DNA from 4 places in the Vibrio bathopelagicus genome. Region 3 is predicted to be linked to each of the others. Evidence: predicted binding sites of a transcription regulator. Region 3 holds the regulator's gene; each other region holds the start of a gene.
The links. The regulator PurR, encoded in region 3, represses purine synthesis genes. The targets are predictions, from matches to a motif close to TNANGNAAACGTTTNCNTNA.
Positions count from the first base shown of each region.

Region 1: a site for PurR is predicted at 1,906-1,925, ahead of IHV80_RS09690 (phosphoribosylaminoimidazolesuccinocarboxamide synthase). Genes of this name have one in related genera too.
Region 2: a site for PurR is predicted at 1,180-1,199, ahead of metK (methionine adenosyltransferase). Genes of this name have one in related genera too.
Region 4: a site for PurR is predicted at 1,541-1,560, ahead of IHV80_RS12675 (NCS2 family permease). Genes of this name have one in related genera too.

Region 1 is NZ_CP062500.1:2,193,736-2,198,757, reverse strand. It holds gene IHV80_RS09695 (transporter) at 153-530, shown strand; gene IHV80_RS09690 (phosphoribosylaminoimidazolesuccinocarboxamide synthase) at 704-1,807, opposite strand; gene IHV80_RS09685 (SulA-like leucine-rich domain-containing protein) at 2,118-2,525, opposite strand; gene IHV80_RS09680 (hypothetical protein) at 2,895-3,083, opposite strand; gene IHV80_RS09675 (SEL1-like repeat protein) at 3,249-4,379, opposite strand; gene IHV80_RS09670 (OmpA family protein) at 4,537-5,022, opposite strand, start outside.
Region 2 is NZ_CP062500.1:3,158,853-3,163,874, forward strand. It holds gene tkt (transketolase) at 1-999, opposite strand, end outside; gene metK (methionine adenosyltransferase) at 1,355-2,509, shown strand; gene IHV80_RS13970 (DUF2189 domain-containing protein) at 2,877-3,674, shown strand; gene IHV80_RS13975 (SprT family zinc-dependent metalloprotease) at 3,754-4,254, shown strand; gene IHV80_RS13980 (endonuclease) at 4,352-5,022, shown strand, end outside.
Region 3 is NZ_CP062500.1:2,410,102-2,415,123, forward strand. It holds gene torR (two-component system response regulator TorR) at 1-28, opposite strand, end outside; gene torD (molecular chaperone TorD) at 317-964, shown strand; gene purR (HTH-type transcriptional repressor PurR) at 1,282-2,286, shown strand; cyclic di-GMP riboswitch class I at 2,457-2,542, shown strand; gene IHV80_RS10610 (TfoX/Sxy family DNA transformation protein) at 2,670-3,260, shown strand; gene IHV80_RS10615 (TVP38/TMEM64 family protein) at 3,393-4,073, shown strand; gene IHV80_RS10620 (putative signal transducing protein) at 4,119-4,436, shown strand; gene IHV80_RS10625 (alpha/beta fold hydrolase) at 4,548-5,022, opposite strand, start outside.
Region 4 is NZ_CP062500.1:2,866,978-2,871,999, forward strand. It holds gene IHV80_RS12670 (xanthine phosphoribosyltransferase) at 1-146, opposite strand, end outside; gene IHV80_RS12675 (NCS2 family permease) at 231-1,520, opposite strand; gene IHV80_RS12680 (aminoacyl-histidine dipeptidase) at 2,574-4,046, shown strand; gene IHV80_RS12685 (DUF3332 family protein) at 4,188-4,727, opposite strand; gene IHV80_RS12690 (succinylglutamate desuccinylase/aspartoacylase family protein) at 4,999-5,022, shown strand, end outside.

The sequences.
Region 1 (5,022 bases), 220 kb from region 3:
TTTAAGTGCTTATTTTGTTACAAACTTGATTTTTATATGCCTTTTTAACCAATCAAAAGGTCATAAAAGACCATTCTTCTATATCCTATTGCTATATAGAAAGAGTTGATAGATATTGAGTATATTGTGTTGCCAAAGTGTCGGGGGACATCATGGATAAACAGGAAGAGACGCGTGTAGAGTTCGATTACACAACATTTCTTGGCGCCTCATGCAGTAAAAAATGGACTTTTCTGGAAGCACTCACCACTATTGCACCAGTATTCAGTACCGTCTGGAGGGATAGCATCAAAGAGCTAGCCAGCCCAGAAGATCGCTTATGGCAAATGGCATTGAAATCAATGTCTACACGTAAAAGCGATGAATCTAATATTGTCACTTTGCTTAAGCTAGCAAAGTTAGAAGGGATTAATGAGCTGAAAGTTGTGATGCCATATTCGCTTGAAGATGAGCAAATTGAGTACATAGAATCACGTAGTCATTTGGTGATTGCAGATAATTCTGGTGAAGAGTTCACTATCAAGCTTTGAGCATCAACCAAGCTTTGATCACAAACCTTCACGGTTAGCGGTAGCCATTCAATAGTTTCAATGAAATCTACATTGTAAAAAGGGCCTCAATATTGAGGCCCTTTTAGTATCTGAAATTTGTGCTTACTAGCTAGCTTCTTAGCTGACTAACTTTCTAGCTTGCGAATAGTCGACTAATCGATTAGCCCGTAATCGGCACGAAGCACATCAATGATTTCTTGTTTCGGATTGTTACTTAATACAATCTCGCCACCGGTGATTTTCGCCGCAATATCAAGGTAAGTACGAGAAAGAGACATTAATGCATCCAAAGGAAGTTCATTGTCACGCGCTAATGCTTCACGCTCTGGCATACGTTCTTTGTTCAACAGAATGTCGGCATCAGGGAAGTAGTTAAGTAGGAACTGACGGAAACCTTCTTTTGAGTTCTCGACGATGTTGCCTTTGTTGTACTCTTGAGTATCCCAAATGCGAGATGAGTCTGGAGTACCTACCTCGTCCATGTAGATAAGCTTTTCTTTACCTTGAGCATCGTTCACGTAGCCGAACTCAAATTTCGTATCGACAAAGGTTTGATCGACGTTTGCGAGTGCTTGGCTAATTACGTTGAAGCCTTCTTTTAGAAGTTTCTCGTAATGCGCAATGTCACTTGCTTGAGTAAAGTTGAAGGCTGCGAAGTTGTCTTCGATGTTGTTGCGAGTGATGTTCACATCGTCAGCTTCTGGTACGCCAGGAATTCCTTTCAAAATCCCTTTTGTAGAAGGCGTGATTAGAAGCTCAGGTAGCTTTTTGTCTTTCTCAAGGCCTTCAGGCATCTCGATACCGCAGAATTCACGTTCGCCGTTCGCGTATGCACGCCACATAGATCCTGTGATGTATTGACGACAAATCGCTTCGATCATGACAGGGCGAGCTTTTTGTACAATCCAAACGAATGGGTGAGGGATATCAAGAATGTGACTGTCAGCAAGGCCGTTGTCTTTAAACAATTTGAACCAGTGGTTAGAGATAGCATTCAGAGCTGCTCCCTTACCAGGAACACCTTTAAGATTACCTTCACCACGCCAAATACAATCAAACGCAGAGATACGGTCACTGATCACCATGATTGCTAAAGGCGCATCTGGCGCTACATTGTAGCCTTTCTCTTTAATTAGTCGTTGGCTATCTTCTTCAGTTAACCAGTAGACCGAACGAACCTTGCCACTGTGGACAGGTTTATCAGTACGGATTGGTAGGTCATCATTTACGGCAAGAACTTGATCAGCAAGGCTCATTTAGACATTCCTATCTTTTATCAAACGTCATACAGAGAAGTGCGGTGTGCACATGATTAGACGGGCATTATACCCAATCTACTATTTGCTTCCAGATAAAAAGCAAACGATTGCTAATTCTGTTGATCAAATAAAAACCCCCGCCTAACAATCCGCTAAAAAATTGGCGAATTGTAGGGCAGGGGAAGGCAGTATATTTGGACTGTGTTTTGGAGCTATGCTGTCAAGTTAACTTAAGTTTGTTAGCTAAAAGATTAAGCTATGTTTATGGGCTATGTTTTTGAGCCAAAATGTTATTAAGCAAGGTGGTCTAGTGAATACGCTCTGAATTGGCATCAATAAAGAAGACTTCACACTGAAAGCGCATTCCTAATGTTCTTAGGTATTGCTGACTGAATTGATCAATCGAAGCACTCGCAACAATCGCGCTCGCATTCTTAGATCGAATGGCTTTCTCGACGGTTTCTACTTCTGTCATTTGATTAGAGGCTTTCATGTGAATAACACGATCACAGCAAACATTATGTTGCTGCAGCTGTTTAGCCGATGGTCTTGGTGTTTGAGCCGTAAACAGTAACCACTGATGTTGATTGGACAGCAACGCCATTTTGGCAAACAACGCTTCTTCGTTTGAACTTTTTGTTTCACGAGAGACGGATGTAAATGCGCAGTGAGTTAGCGGGCTAGAGTGTTGGGCTTTAACGTGTGCTTGAATCATTTTGCTGTCCTTATATGCATGCTGTATGTGTATACAGTAGTTTTTGTTACTTATAAGATCAAGCGGTTTTTGTGGGATTATTGGTCGTTTTCTTGCAATGGAGTAAGTGATTTTTACTTAAGTTGTTGATATTTAATTGAAAATTGAATTTGACTGATTTTTCTATTTTGTCTCATAAATTGAAAAAATGTGATTTCTATACAGGTGTATACAGTGGTTTTTACAGAAAAGTACTGTATACATCTGTATAGAAGATAAGAAGATAAGAAGATAAGAAGATAAGAAGATAAGAAGATAAGAAGATAAGAAGATAAGTCTCAGATACAAAAAAAGCGCCTTAGGCGCTTTCTTATATTTCAACGGTGTTACTTATCTCAGTGTCGCTTGGGAGAGTTTTGTTCTCATTTCCATTTCACCAATATTGAACTGGCGAACATCAATGGTTGCAATATCATTGCACTCTTTACATGCATGATGACACTTACCATCTAGGTAGTCGTGCTTTTTTACTAGGCTTGGCTTTTTGCACCAATCACAAACGCCTTCTATTGTGAACATATTTTCTCCTCACCTGTTTAAGTCAGGTGTATTTTCGGCGCAAATTATGACACAAGTAAGACCCATTAGTTAATAGTTTGTTACCCGTTTTTGAGAGGGGGATCGATTGCAACACTAATAAAATCGGTATCTTTGCGATCTTGGAAAATGAATATGTGTGGTTGTTTACGGTTTTGTAACATTTTGTAAGATGGTTTTTAGCGCATTGTTCAAACGTTTCATTTCTTCGTCACATCCATGACCATCAGGGTGATAGATTTTAGAGAGCTGTTTGTATCGAATCTTAATGCTTTTTTGGTCAGGAATAGAGCTAGGTGTGTACCCAAATAGAGCGCAGGCTACTTGCAAAGCATTCAGACCTTTGTTGTTTTTCTGCTTATTCAATTCGTTATAGATGGTTTGAAGCTGGCGCTTTTGTTGCTTAATAGTGAAATCTTTGGCGCTAAGCTGTGCTTCAAGTGTTTGTTGCTGCTGATTCAACTCACCAGATTTCAGAACCTGTCTCTTTCGCGAGATAACTAGAGTCGCGCTGATACTTGCTATTGCAATCAAAACGGCCAGCACTGCGCCAATCATATAGTCAGAGCTTGTTAGATTAGAGCTTGTCGCTTGGCCATTATAGGGCTGAACGGAAGGGGATAAGCTTGATAGCCCTTGATTAGGTCGTTGTTGATCAGGTAACTCCTGACTTGTGTTGGTTTCTGTGTCGATGTCGTCATTGAGCTGTTCAATCGAAGAGATTTGTTTGGCACGCTGTTGGTTGAATTGTGCTTCCAGAACGCGATTGTACCCCTCTTCTGCATCAGGATTGTCTTTTAAGGCCGCTTCATACCATAACTGCGCTGAATCTAACGGTTGCAGTAGCTTTTTATCAAGTGAGGATTCATAGATCTTTGCCACCTCGTTGGGAGCACGCTTGTTACCTTGTAGCGCCGCTTTGATGAACCACTCCAAGGCCAGTTTGTTATCCTGCTCTACGCTTGTCCCCGCCAAGTACCATTCGCCCAGTCTAAATTGCGCATCTGCATTGCCATTGTCCGCTGACTGCGAGTACCAATAAAATGCATCATCGATGTTTTTAGGCACGTTAGTACCCAGTTCATACGATTGGGCTAATTGATACTGAGACGTTGAGTCTAGAGGTTGTAGCTCTTGAGGTTGTGAATCTAATGAAAGTTCAGCACTGCTTTCAGCATGAACGAAATGTGGGATGAACAATTGTATCGTGGAAAATACTAGGGCTAGAAATAGAGTTCTAAGAAGTGCCGATGACCGGAAGTTGGATAAGATAAGCAAAAGATAAGTCTCGTAAAAAAGCCCAGTGCCGATGTATCAGTATGAATACGCTATGTGGCTGAGTGTTAAAACGTAACGCTTAAAATAAGCCATACGACTGACAAGCAACTATATAGTGGTTAATTCAATAGATAAAGGTAACTGGGCTTTAATCGTGCTACTTAAGCGGCAAGATTTGAATTTCTACGCGACGGTTACAAGCTCGACCTTGAGACGTGTTGTTGTCACATAGAGGGTAACGTTCACCGTTACCACGAGCAATGGCACGGCCTGCTGCAACATCTTGAGAGATCAAGAATGCACGAACAGATTCAGCACGACGCTCAGAAAGGATTTGGTTCGATGATTCGCTGCCAGTACTGTCAGTGTGACCTTCGATGACTAGGCTAGTGTCTGGGTATTCAACTAAGATACGAGCAACACCGCGAAGTGTGTTGTGAATGCTTGATTCTAAAGCGTAAGAACTTGATTCGAAGCCAATGCCGTTTTCTAGACGAAGTAGAAGTTGGTTCTCACCAACACGCTCTACTTGAACGCCAGAGTTCATTAACTCTTCACGAAGTGCTGCTTCTTGTCGATCAAAGTAGTAACCAATACCACCACCAACAGCTGCACCACCTGCCGCACCAATCAGTGCGCGTTT
Region 2 (5,022 bases), 750 kb from region 3:
TGGAAGCTCGCCGTTAGTACGACGTTTGAATTCTGCTGCTAGCTCAGGGTGAGCCGCTGCGTATGCGTCAAACTTTGCATTCCAAGCCGCTTCTTTAGCTGCGCCCGCTTCTTTCGCATTCCACTCAGCTGCGATATCTGCTGGGATTTCGAAAGGACCGTGTTCCCAACCAAGTGCCGCTTTAGTTGCTGTAATTTCATCAGCGCCTAGTGGAGCACCGTGACAGTCGTGCGTACCCGCTTTGTTTGGAGAACCAAAACCGATGATAGTTTTAGTACAGATAAGTGTTGGACGAGGATCCGCTTTAGCTGCTTCGATAGCCGCGTTGATAGCGTCAGCATCGTGGCCATCAACCGCTGGAATTACGTGCCAGCCGTAAGCTTCAAAACGCTTAGGTGTATCATCAGAGAACCAACCTTCCACTTCGCCATCGATAGAGATGCCGTTGTCATCCCAGAAAGCAACCAGCTTACCAAGACCTAGCGTACCAGCTAGAGAACATGCTTCGTGAGAGATACCTTCCATCAGACAACCATCACCCATAAACGCATAAGTGAAGTGGTCTACGATGTCGTGGCCTTCTTTGTTGAACTGTGCAGCCAATGCTTTCTCAGCCATCGCCATACCAACAGCGTTGGTGATGCCTTGACCTAGAGGACCCGTCGTTGTTTCGATACCAGGAGCGTAACCGTACTCTGGGTGACCAGGAGTCTTAGAGTGCAGTTGACGGAAGTTCTTAAGGTCTTCAATTGAAAGCTCGTAACCTGCAAGATGAAGCAGAGAGTAAATCAACATTGAACCATGGCCGTTAGACAGGATAAAACGGTCGCGGTCAGCCCACTCTGGGTTTGCTGGGTTGTGGTTCAAGTGACCACGCCAAAGAACTTCAGCGATGTCAGCCATACCCATAGGTGCGCCAGGGTGGCCTGAATTTGCTTGTTGAACGCCATCCATGCTAAGTGCGCGAATTGCATTGGCTAGATCTTTACGAGAAGGCATGTCTGCTCCTGAGTACATAAGCGATTTAAAAAAGAGATTGATGCTAAAATTTTCATTTTTATTAGCGCGGGTATTCTCTCAAACGACTTTAGTGACTGCAAACGTTTTACTGGCATTTTAACGGTCATTTTTCGCAATTTTCGAACATTTACATCACTTAGGAATGCCTTATCTCGAACGATACGCAAACGTTTAGTTATGACATATCATAAAAAAGAGCTTGTAATTCGACCGCTGGAATTTAGAATAGCCGTCTAGATGTAGAAACACCTACAAAATATACTGTATTTAATGGCGGCGCTTCCTAGCTTGCGACGCCTGAAATTAGCACCTAAAAACTAAAAGTGGAGCTCTCATGGCTAAGCACCTATTCACTTCTGAATCTGTTTCAGAAGGCCATCCAGATAAAATTGCAGACCAAATCTCTGATGCTGTTCTTGATGCCATCTTGGAACAAGATCCAAAAGCACGTGTTGCTTGTGAGACTTACGTAAAAACCGGCATGGTTATGGTTGGCGGTGAAGTAACAACGTCTGCATGGGTTGATATCGAAGAAATCACTCGTGAAACAGTTCGTGAAATTGGTTACGTTCATTCTGATATGGGCTTTGACGCTGACTCTTGTGCAGTACTAAACACAATTGGTAAGCAGTCTCCAGACATCAACCAAGGTGTTGATAAAGCCGATCCTAAAGATCAAGGCGCAGGCGACCAAGGTATCATGTTTGGTTACGCGACTAACGAAACACCAATCCTAATGCCAGCTCCAATTACTTACTCTCACCTTCTTGTTAAGAAGCAAGCTGAAGTACGTAAGAGCGGCAAGCTTGACTTCCTTCGCCCAGATGCAAAGTCTCAAGTTACGTTCCAATACGACCAAGGTAAGATCGTTGGTATCGATGCTGTTGTTCTTTCGACTCAACACTGTGATTCAGTAACGACACCTGACCTACGTGAAGCGGTAATGGAAGAGATCATCAAGCCAGTACTTCCTTCAGAGTGGATCAACAAAGACACTAACTTCTTCATCAACCCAACAGGCCGTTTCGTAATCGGTGGCCCAATGGGTGACTGTGGTCTAACTGGTCGTAAGATCATCGTTGATACCTACGGCGGCGCAGCTCGTCACGGTGGCGGCGCATTTTCTGGTAAAGATCCATCAAAGGTTGACCGTTCTGCGGCTTACGCAGCACGTTACGTTGCGAAAAACATCGTTGCTGCTGGCATGGCTGACCGTTGTGAGATTCAACTGTCTTACGCTATCGGTGTAGCAGATCCAACATCTATCATGGTTGAAACGTTTGGTACTGAGAAAGTAGCTCACGAAATCATCATTGAAGCCGTTCGTCAAAACTTCGACCTACGTCCATACGGTCTTCAAGAGATGCTGAATCTTCTTCAACCTATCTACAAACAGACAGCTGCATACGGCCACTTCGGTCGTGAAGAGTTCCCTTGGGAAGCAACTGACAAAGCGGCAATGCTTGCAGACTTTGCTGGCCTAAAATAATTTAGCCAAAGCAAACCACTTCTTTAAAGCCCTTACTTGCTAGTAAGGGCTTTATTTTTATGTACTTACCTCTCCCAACCCAATCTATCTGCCTTTCAAAAGACACCTTTACCGTTAACCACTTAGTATAAAAACCCACCGATAATTTGTGTTTTCGAACACTACTGACAATAGTTAAGGTAACTCCTAGGCGATCAAGCTCACATTTAACTCAAAGTAATTCAGTCTGATAGCTCTCGTTAAATGCACGCTAGAACAATAACTGGGACGAAAAAGAGCATTTTAGCTCAACACCATAATCCTCATATGATCGCAATACTGAGCTTTATGGAACTATAACTAGGACGTTATTTAACTAGGGGGATATATGCCTCGTACTGTACACCCATCCGAATTGAACGATAAAAAAGACAGAGTCAGCGATCGTGATTACGCTCGTACGATTCCTTGTAACCAAGTAAGCATATCCGCCCCATTTCACTGGCTTTCTCTCGCCCTGCATGACTTAGTGAAAATGCCAATAATCAGCGCATTTTACGGACTGTGCTTTATGGGAGCGGCAATCGTGATTGTTCAACTTGTCCAATGGCAAGGAACACACTTGGTCGTAATGCCAAGCCTGATCGTGTACATGCTGATAGGGCCCTTTCTTGCACTGGGCTTGTATGACGCAGCTTGGGAAAGAGAAAAAGGGCACAACGCCAGCCTACTGCACTCGATGAAAGCAATTACTCGCAACTCCACGCACCAATGGGCCTTTGCGATTGTGTTGATGGTTGCAATGATATTTTGGATGCGGATTGCTGCGTTATTGCATGCACTCTACCCTTCCGTACAAGGAGCACCATTAAGCGAGTTTGCGCCATTCCTTATTACTGGTTCGGTGATTGGATTGGTTATCGCGAGTCTCATATTCAGCATCTCAGCATTTTCGATTCCATTGATGATGGAAAGACGTGTTGATGTGATGAGTGCCATTTTCACTAGCTTCAACGCCGTTAAATCCAACATCCCTGCGATGGTCGTTTGGGCCGGTATCATTGGTACTGGTATCTTAGTCGGCTTCGCGACCTACGGTGTAGGTATGATTGTAACGATGCCATTACTTGGTTACGGAACATGGCATGCTTACCACGAAATCATCAAAAAGAAACATCACGTTTAAATCGTTTCACGATCGATGAGCAATGTTATAATGAGGCCTTAGCTTAAACGCTGAGGCTTTTTTTTGGAGTTAACAACGCTTGTCTTACACCGCGCAACAACATCGAGTAAATAAGAAACTGGGCGAATGCCTAGCTATTGCTAATCAACATTTTTCTCGTGAATTTCCATGTCCAACCGTCACTTACAAGTTAAGAGGAAAAGCAGCGGGAAAAGCCTACCTCCAGTTAAACGAGATAAAACTCAACCAAGTGCTATTCAGCGAAAATGAAGACGCCTTTATTAACGAAGTCGTGCCTCATGAACTCGCACATCTGATCACACATCAGGTCTTCGGACGAGTTAGGCCTCACGGGAATGAGTGGAAATACGTGATGGAAAAGGTATTCAATGTACCGGCCAGAACGACCCACAGCTTGGAGATCACCTCAGTGCAGGGAAAAACCTTTGAGTACAGCTGTGATTGCACCACTTATCCCCTGTCGATAAGACGACACAACAAAGTCATCCGCAACCAATCAACTTATCGTTGCCAACAATGCCAGCAAACCTTAGCTTTTACCGGCCTTCAACTGAGCTAAGTCTTAAGCTCACAAGTTAACGCGAATAAATGTAATAGAGAGAACTAACATTTGAGTGCTAGACTGTTGTTTATCATACTTTCATCAGTCTTCTTCTATGCAAAAAACCACTCTAAAAGCATTTGGCCTACCACTGTCTTTTTACCTATCAATAGTATTTGGCCTACTGGTAACCCAAAGCGTTTTCGCCGCTCCACCAAGTTCATTCTCCAAAGCAAAAAAAGAAGCCGTGAAGATTTATCTCGATCACCCGACTTCATTTTATTGTGGTTGTGACATTACTTGGAAAGACAAAAAGAAAGGTATCCCCGACCTCGACGGCTGTGGTTATCAAGTGAGAAAACAGCAAAAGCGCGCTTCCCGTATTGAGTGGGAACACGTGGTTCCAGCTTGGCAATTCGGCCACCAGCGTCAGTGCTGGCAAGATGGCGGACGTAAGAACTGCACTCGTAATGACAAAATATTTAAATCTATGGAAGCCGATCTCCATAACCTGACTCCGGCAATTGGCGAGGTTAACGGTGATCGCTCCAATTACAATTTCAGTCAGTGGAATGGAATGGATGGCGTGAGCTATGGTCAGTGTGAAATGCAGGTCAACTTCAAACAACGTAAGGTTATGCCGCCAGACAGAGCAAAAGGTTCTATCGCGCGTACTTATCTTTACATGAGCCAAGAGTATGGTTTCAAGCTATCTAAGCAGCAGACTAACCTAATGATGGCGTGGAACAAGCAATTCCCTGTCGATAAGTGGGAATGTACTCGTGA
Region 3 (5,022 bases):
CTTCTACGACTAATACGTGATAGCTCATCTACACCACTTTTCTTATTTAATAGTTTCAGTAACCATTCTATTCATAACTAGTAACAATTCTAGTGGTACAGCAGATAAAAGCGAGAAACATGAACCTTTTTTGATACAAGACAATCTAAAACCTTGCTATTTATCGTCCATGGCAATTCAATATAGGCATTACGACTAACGAGTCACTTTGCGTTCAGCAAATAACCTTGTTATTGAGCCTTGGTGTGCTTATGCCCAAATGACTTATCGATGCTTGGGTATATAAACATCACAAGACTAAATCAGGATCTATGAAATGAAAGATACGAAAGCATTCAACGAACAAAGAGCTGAAATATACTGGTGGCTATCAAGCTTGTTCGCTAAAGAGCTCACACAAGAAGAACTCGATCACTACCACTCTGTTGAGATTCGTTCTTTTCTGACTGGTTTAGGCGAAAACGAAACACTTAAGCCTGCGATTGATAAACTGGTAGACGCATTGAACCGTCTACAAACACGTGATGATGCCCAACTAGAACTGTCTGCTGACTTCTGCGATCTATTCTTAAAGACAGATAAACATGGTGCTCTACCTTACGCTTCAATGTACATCGGCGAAACGGGCCTGTTAAACGACAAGCCAGCTAAAGACATGGAAGACATCATGGCTAAGCACAACTTGGTGGTTAACAAAGATCTAAAAGAGCCAGCAGACCACATTGCTATCGAACTCGATTTCTTGGGTAATCTCATCATCCGTTCAAACGAAACTGAACTTGAAGAAGAATTAGAGAAATCGTTCGCTGTTCAACAGCAATTTATTGAACAACAACTTCTTACTTGGGTACCAAAGTTCAACGTTAAATGTCGTGAAATCGATTCATTCGGTTTCTATGCATCGGTTGCATCTCTTCTCGTTGCCTTCTGCAATCTGGACACTCAGTATTTAGCGGGTGAATAAGATTCGCTGATGATTAAGTAAACAAATTCAATAGAATGTGACAATTCACCCAGAAATCTGGGTGAATTTTATTGCGAGTAATTTCTAGTCAGTCTAAAATTGTGACCGCAAACGATAAAATATGAAACATTCACGAAATGCTATGCTTATTTAAGTTCAGAGCATTTCGGTGTTAAGACAAGCCGCTCAATAGCGGTTTTTTGTTTTTTAGCACTTTAATACCCCAAAGAGCCCTACAAATTTAAGCTCTTAGTTAGGTAGCTTAACGGCTACTTTATTCCGTACTTTGGGAAAGTAGCTTCTAATAGGATAAAACCATGGCCACTATAAAAGATGTCGCTCGCTTAGCAGGCGTATCAACTACCACCGTTTCTCACGTAATCAACAAAACGCGTTTTGTTGCAGAAGCGACTCAAGAGAAAGTAAACAAAGCCGTAGACGAATTAAACTACGCGCCAAGTGCTGTTGCTCGTAGCTTGAAATGCAATTCAACACGTACTATCGGCATGCTTGTGACTCAATCAACAAACCTCTTCTTCTCTGAAGTGATCGATGGTGTTGAAAGCTACTGCTACCGTCAAGGTTACACTTTGATTCTGTGTAACACGGGTGGTATCTATGAGAAGCAACGTGACTACATTCGAATGCTTGCAGAAAAGCGTGTAGATGGCATCTTGGTTATGTGTTCTGACTTAACAGAAGAACTTCGTGGCATGTTAGATCGCCATGCTGATATCCCAAAAGTTGTCATGGATTGGGGTCCTGAAACCTCTCAGGCTGATAAGATCATCGATAACTCTGAAGAAGGCGGCTATCTAGCAACCAAGTACCTGCTAGAACGTGGTCACACAAAGATTGCTTGTTTAAGTGGCCACTTAGACAAAGCAGCATGTGTAGAACGCATCGCGGGTTACAAACGCGCACTCAATGAAGCGAAGGTCGCAACCGACGAAAAGCTCATCATTGAAGGTAACTTTGAGTGTGATACCGCTGTACTTGCAGCTGATAAAATTGCTCAGATGGAAGATCGTCCTACTGCTGTATTCTGTTTTAACGACACAATGGCGCTTGGCCTAATGAGTCGTCTACAACAGCAAGGCATTCGCATTCCTGAAGATATTTCGGTTATCGGTTACGACAACATTGAACTTGCAGAATACTTCTCTCCACCATTGACGACGGTTCACCAACCTAAGCGTCGTGTTGGTAAAAATGCATTCGAAATTTTGTTGGAACGCATTAAAGATAAAGATCATGAAAAACGTGTCTTCGAAATGCACCCTGAAATTGTTGAGCGAAGCACAGTTAAAACGTTAAATTGATTGATAAATCGAGTTTAATTTCATTAAGCGCACCTTTGGGTGCGCTTTTTTTATAAGCAACTAAAATAAACCTAGTTGCATAACACCAAGATCATTAATTGAAGCAATATCACATTTTGAAATATCAGGTGTGAGCCTCATTCAACAAAAACTTTATTCTATTCAGTCAGTCACGCACAGGGCAAACCACTCGAAAGAGTGAGACGCAAAGCTTCCGGCCTAAACCACTCGTTGGTATGGTAGCGGGGTTACCGATGGCAAAATGCAGTAGTTACTAACAATTTAGTAATTTACGGCTTGTTGACAATTTAATTGCAACATTTTGCTAATCTCTCGGACCTGCTTATTTGGTGGCGTAGTTCAAATACACCGAGATAAATAACATGGATAAACCGATACTAAAGGACTCAATGAAATTATTTGAGCCCCTAGGAAAAATAAAATCACGCTCAATGTTTGGTGGATTCGGGCTTTTTGCTGATGACACTATGTTTGCTCTGGTTGTAAATGACCAGCTGCACATAAGAGCGGACAAAGACACAACAAAGCAATTCGAGCAACAAGGGTTTCAACCATACGTCTACAAAAAACGTGGTTTCCCTGTCGTCACTAAGTATTTCGCATTGCCGGAAGGCTTGTGGCAAGACCAAGAAAAGATCTTGCAGCTTGCTACGACGTCTCTGGGTTTTGCTAAAGATGAGAAAGCGGAGCAGTCTTCTGCTAAGCCAACTCGACTAAAGGACCTCCCTAACCTTCGATTGGCTACCGAGCGTATGTTGAAAAAGGCGGGGATCGATTCCGTAGAATGTTTATATGAATCTGGCTCTGTAAACGCATTTAACGCCATCAAGGAATCGCATGCATCCTCTGTCAGCATTGAGCTGCTTTGGGCGCTAGAAGGTGCGATCAATGGTACTCATTGGTCTGTTATACCGCAGCAACGTCGTGAAGAGCTTATCAGTCGCGTCAATTAATATTGTCAGTTCAAACTATCTACATAACTAAGCCGCATTCTTGCGGCTTTTTTTATATCTGTTGAAAGTTAATCTATGCTTTGCCTGTCTATCTATACTAATGGTATACATTGAAAATTAGAGGAAGTATCAATGAGTAAGAAAATGATATTGGGTATCGTGTTGGTCGTAACCATCGTCCTATTAGGCGTCAATTTCGGCCAATACCTAACACTTGAGAATGCGAAAGCTCAACAAGCTGTTTTGAATGACTACATCGAGAGCAATTTTATTGCTGCTGCTGCGATTTACTTCGCCGCCTATGTCATGATCACGGCTTTCTCAATTCCCGGCGCTGCGGTTGTTACACTCTTAGGCGCTGCTCTATTTGGTTTCTGGAACAGTTTACTGCTAGTGTCTTTCGCGAGTGCTATTGGTGCAACCCTCGCCTTCTTAAGTAGCCGTTACCTGTTACGTGACTGGATCCAAACCAAGTTTGGCGACAAGTTAGCAACGATTAACAAAGGCGTTGAAAAAGACGGGGCATTTTACTTATTTTCTCTACGTCTAATTCCTGTCTTCCCATTTTTCCTTATCAACCTGTTAATGGGGTTAGCCCCAATGTCGGTGACTCGTTACTACATCACGAGCCAAATAGGCATGCTGCCAGGTACCGCGGTTTTCTTGAATGCTGGTACTCAACTCGCAGAAATTGATTCACTTTCAGGTATCGTATCTCCTTCAGTATTATTGTCGTTTGCTTTGTTGGGGGTATTCCCAATTATTGCTAAATGGTTGATGAGTAAGTTTCGTTCAGCACCTGTTGCTGAATAACGTATATGGCTGACTAACACCTAAAGCCGAATAAGGTTCTATTCAATGAAAATTTTCAGTGCATCGAATCCTACAGAAGCCCATATCATCTGTGGATTGTTAGAAAGTGAGAATATTGCGTGTGAAGTCCGTGGTGAGGGTTTGTTCGGTTTGAAAGGGGAAATCCCATTCACCGAGGAAACTGACCCTTACGTATGGTTATATGAGCCAGAATTGGCCAGTAAAGCCCGCACGATCGTCAATGAGTACCAAAAACAGCAAGATTCGATCATCTATGAAGAGTGGCGTTGTGGTGAATGCCATGAAGTCAACGAAGCGCAATTCGGTTCTTGTTGGCAATGTGGCGCTGCATCACCAGAGTAAGAACATAACGAACGATACCCCTCCCTTAAAACAAAAACGGGAAGCTAATATTAGCTTCCCGTTTTTATTTAATTCAATCTATTCATCTGTTCTGATAGCGAACCAAGAGAATCACTGGATTTGTTTTTGAATAAACGCGATAGAACGTTGATTAAACTCTTCAGGGTTTTCAACATTACACACATGTCCGCAATTCGCTATTTCCACTAACTCACTCGACTCGTGTGCTTCAACCATCTCCTTTACGGGCTTGATGAACATGTAGTCACGTTCTCCCATTAAATAAAGGGTTGGGATCGGCAACTCTCTATCTTTGAAGTACTTCATAAGAGGGTTCACATCAGCAGTTAGGATAAACCAGCGTTTAAACTCTTTTTGACACAGCTTTTTGGCTTCGCGGATAAATAGATGGCGAGATTCTTTTTGGCTCTTCTGCGGCATGACAACATAAGCAAAGAGACTATATAACCACATGTATGGAATGATGTGCTTGCTTAAATTACCCAACTTTATTAATACTTGAGAACGAGTATTGAGCTTAGTCACCGCCCCACCAAGTACCATTGAACGCACACGTCCCGCGGCT
Region 4 (5,022 bases), 460 kb from region 3:
TCACGAGCCAAGATTGCACCAGGAACCAAACCACCACGGCTTACTGCCCAGATACCTTTCCACTGTTCTGCTGGCATTTGCTTTTCAGCTAGTTGACGGCAGTAAGTCTGCATGTTGTCCCAAGTGATAACGAATTTGTTGCTCATAGTATAAAACCTAATAATTTTGTCATGTTATTAGAGGCTATGCCTTACATAGCCTCTTCAGCGATTAAGCAGAAATCTAGACGATTAAGCGAAAATGTATTTAAGAATAAAGATAACCGACATTACCCACACAGCAGGTGAAACGTCGCGACCTTTACCACTTAGCAGCTTAATTGCGGCGTAAGCGATGAAACCTAGTGAGATACCCTCAGCGATAGAGTACGTCAGCGGCATAAGCAGACATGTTACCACGACTGGTGCAGCTTCCGTAAGATCACGCCAATCAATGCCAACTAAGCCAGACATCATCAGAATTGCTACATAGAAAAGTGCACCTGATGTTGCGTAAGCCGGAATCATACCTGCTAGTGGCGAGAAGAAAAGAGCCAGTAGGAATAAGATACCGACCACAACCGCAGTTAGACCGGTACGACCGCCTTCAGCAACACCCGCAACACTCTCAACGTAAGATGTCGTGTTTGATGTACCTAGCAATGCACCGATAGACGTTGCTGTAGAGTCAGCAAGCAGTGCTTTATTTAGACGAGGAAGTTTACCGTCTTCTTTGATTAGGTTTGCTTTCGTAGCAACACCAACCAGAGTACCCGCTGTATCGAACAAATCGACGAACAAGAATGCGAATACCACTGAAATCATACCGATTTCAAATACAGCAGAGAAATCAAGCTGCATGAATGTAGGTGCAAGGCTTGGTGGTGTAGACATGATGCCGCCGTATTGAACGTCACCAATAATAATACCAAGAGCCGTGATTGCTAGAATCGCAATCATTACTGCGCCTTTCACACCACGGTGAACAAGAGCAATCGTAAGGAAGAAGCCTAGTGAACCTAAGATGGGTGCAATAGCGGTAATGTCACCCAATGTAACTTTAGTCGCAGGGTTAGAAACAACGATGCCAGCATTACTAAGAGCAATAAATGCTAGGAAAAGGCCGATACCCGCAGAGATACCAACACGCAGAGACATAGGAATCGAGTTGATAATCCATTCACGGATCTTAAAGATACTTAAGAAAATGAAGATTACGCCTGATACGAAAACCGCTGCCAGAGCAACTTGCCACGTATAACCCATCCCCATAACAACTGCATAGGTAAAGAATGCGTTCAAACCCATACCTGGTGCTTGAGCGATTGGGTAGTTAGCAACAAAGCCCATGATGAAACAGCCAATAGCAGCCGCTAAACAGGTTGCTACAAATACAGCGCCATGGTCCATACCAGCATCAGCTAGAATCATTGGGTTTACAAAAATGATGTAAGCCATTGTTAGGAAGGTTGTTAGACCTGCGATGATTTCAGTGCGCACATTGGTGCCGTTTTCACTGAGTTTGAATAGCTTTTCGAACATTATCGAATCCTATAAGGGTAAAAAGTAAACGGTTGCGTAATCGATTGGCTGTGGATTATAAAGTTATCAAATAACAAATTCCAGATAGAATTAAGGCTCTAATCGATATTTATCAGAATGGCGTATGAAACAAAGCGATTAAAAACGTAGAGTTCAACAAGAAATAACCTTAATAAACAGTCAATTAAGATAAATAATCACGATGAAAAATCTTGGTTACTTTTTCGACCATCGGTTATTTTGATTGAGAATCTAGCCATTAAATTCTGAATTCAAACCCACAAGAGTTGTGTATTTTTCAACAGGATCAGTAATAAGTCGCAAATTGATATTTTGGCGTTTAAAAAACAACCGCAGAGAATGGGGTAAGTTGGTGTAGTAGGAAAAAGTAGCAGGCAAAAAAAACGCCACTCAAAACTGAGTGGCGGTAGAATCTGTCAACCAAAAGGGCTGTAAAAGAATTCCAATATATAGGGGTGAACAAACTGTTCAAGTCACATGCTTACGGTATTAGTAACCAAAGCTTGTTGGGTATGCAAAGTTGCTAGTGTAAACAGAGCTGTTAAGCCAGAACATTGCAGATGGTAAACCTTTCATAACTATCACCTTAATAAATCAATAAAAAACGAATTTGATTTCTCGGTTCCTTGGAGGCGATAAAACGGACTCATCCTTTGAGCATTTACTCTTCACTTCAGAAGTTGGTTATTAATATACCCGAAAGAAAAAAGATTACAAGTATTTTTTGCTATACGTCACACTTTTAGCTAATTATGGTTATTTAAGAAACTCAATCCTGTAATTAAATCACAAAACAGACTTAAACAAACGTTTGCTTACACCATTTATAAGCATCAACGCACTTACTTGTGATCAAATGAACAAGACCGCTTTCAAAAATTGAAACATTTGACGTTTAGAAGCGCTACTCGTCAAAAGCCTCAAGTGGTATGCTGTTGCCATCAAAACAGACCCATATTTTAGATTTTTGTTCTAGATTTTTACCCATAAGAATCATAAATATATGGTTACCAAATAAAAAAGGAGTCATCCGTGTCTGAATTCCATTCTGAGATCAGTAAATTATCCCCTGCCCCTATTTGGCAGTTCTTCGATAAGATTTGCTCAATCCCACATCCTTCTAAGCATGAGGAAGAGCTAGCTCAATACATTATTGCTTGGGCAACAGAGCAAGGTTTAAATGTACGTCGCGACCCAACGGGTAACGTATTCATTACTAAACCTGCAACGCCAGGCATGGAAAACAAAAAAGGTGTTGTGCTACAAGCGCACATCGATATGGTTCCACAAAAGAACGAAGACACGGTTCACGACTTCGCTAAAGATCCTATCCAGCCATACATTGATGGTGAGTGGGTTACAGCAAAAGGCACAACACTTGGCGCTGATAACGGCATGGGTATGGCTTCTTGCCTAGCGGTTCTTGCTTCAAACGAAATCAAGCACGGCCCTATCGAAGTTCTACTCACCGTAGATGAAGAAGCAGGTATGACTGGTGCTTTCGGTCTTGAAGCCGGTTGGTTAGAAGGCGATATCCTTCTTAATACCGATTCAGAGCAAGAAGGCGAAGTGTACATGGGTTGTGCTGGCGGTATCGACGGTGCAATGACTTTCGACATCACTCGTGATGCAGTCCCTGCTGATTTCGTTACACGTAAACTTACGCTAAAGGGCCTTAAAGGCGGCCACTCTGGTTGTGATATTCACACAGGTCGTGCAAACGCAAACAAATTGCTTGCTCGTTTCCTTGCGGGCCACGCAAAAGAGCTAGACCTTCGCATCGTAGAATTCAAAGGTGGTAGCCTTCGTAACGCTATCCCTCGAGAAGGTTTCGTAACGGTGGCAATACCAGCTGCAAACCAAGATAAACTGGCTTCGCTATACAACTACTACACTGAACTGCTTTCAACAGAGCTAGGTAAAGTAGAAGACAGCATTGTTACTTTTAACGAAGAAACTTCTGTAGAAATGGGCGCACTGGCGTCAGCAGACCAAGCTCGCTTTATCGCGGCACTTAACGCATGTCCAAACGGCGTGATTCGTATGAGTGACGAGATTGAAGGTGTTGTTGAGACTTCTCTAAACGTTGGTGTTATCACAACGGAAGAGAACTCAATCACTGTGCTTTGCCTGATCCGTTCTTTGATCGATTCAGGTCGTAGCCAAGTAGAAAGCATGCTTCACTCTGTTGCAGAACTCGCTGGCGCGAACATCGCGTTCTCTGGTGCTTACCCAGGTTGGAAGCCAGATGCAGATTCAGAAATCATGCATATCTTCCGCGACATGTACGAAGGCATCTACGGTCACAAACCAAACATCATGGTTATCCATGCTGGTCTTGAGTGTGGTCTATTCAAAGAACCTTACCCGAACATGGACATGGTTTCTTTCGGCCCAACCATCAAGTTCCCTCACTCTCCAGACGAGAAAGTGAAGATCGACACAGTTGAGCTATTCTGGAACCAAATGGTTGCACTGCTTGAAGCAATCCCAGAAAAAGCCTAATTTGATTAGCTATGTGTTTTTCAATAGATAGTGCTTTTCAATAAATCGTGCTTTCAGTAAACACCGTTTATCGACACAAAATAAAACAGGTACTCAATGAGTACCTGTTTTTGTATCTAAGCTTAGTAATCAAACAAATGATTAAGCGCGTGTAGCCGCGTAGCTTTCTAGCTCATCAATTGAAGTTTGTGCCACAACTTCGCCATCAATGAAGTACGTCACCATCTCGCCATCGCGAACACCGATTAACGTCGCACGCTCACCAGATTGGTAAGTAATGTCCATTTGGATAGTGTTTTCATCAATCTGCTGCATTTGACCTTTCTCGATCACATCTGCACTCGTAATAGGGCCTACTGGCGCTTCCGTTAGAGACGGATCTAGTTGGTGATTGATATCTAGGTACGTATCAGTTTTAGTATCAAAGATGTGCGGCGAACCAGTCAGTGGGTTGCTACCAGTCCAGAACTCTAGTGAGTTGAATACCAAGTAATCGGCAGCGATAGTTAGACCGTAAGCAGGTGCTAGCAACATGTTCAAACCACCACGTGCGTAACGGTTATCAACAGCCTTAACGTTGAACTTCATTAGATAACCGGTTACTGCGTTACTACCAACACAGCCAGATAAAGCGACAGAAACCACCGCCAGTGCAACGACTTTTGAAATTGTTTTTTTCATTTTTATCTCGATATATGAATTTGGCCGCCAAAAAATGGCGATGGATAATACCAATCAACCGAACGACAAATATCAGAGTTAAATCAATGTATTGTCAGAAAACTCGCAATTCGAAGCACGCTCTAATTAGCCAAATCAAAAATAGAAACCAATACAGAAGCCCCTTCATAAAAAACTTTTGCCGTGACCGTAAAGTGATTGATTCGTACTAAAAATCAACGATTGCTACATTCCGTGTTAACGAATTATCACAATGTTGAGAACAACCTAAATGGCAAGACTAAAACCTAATCAA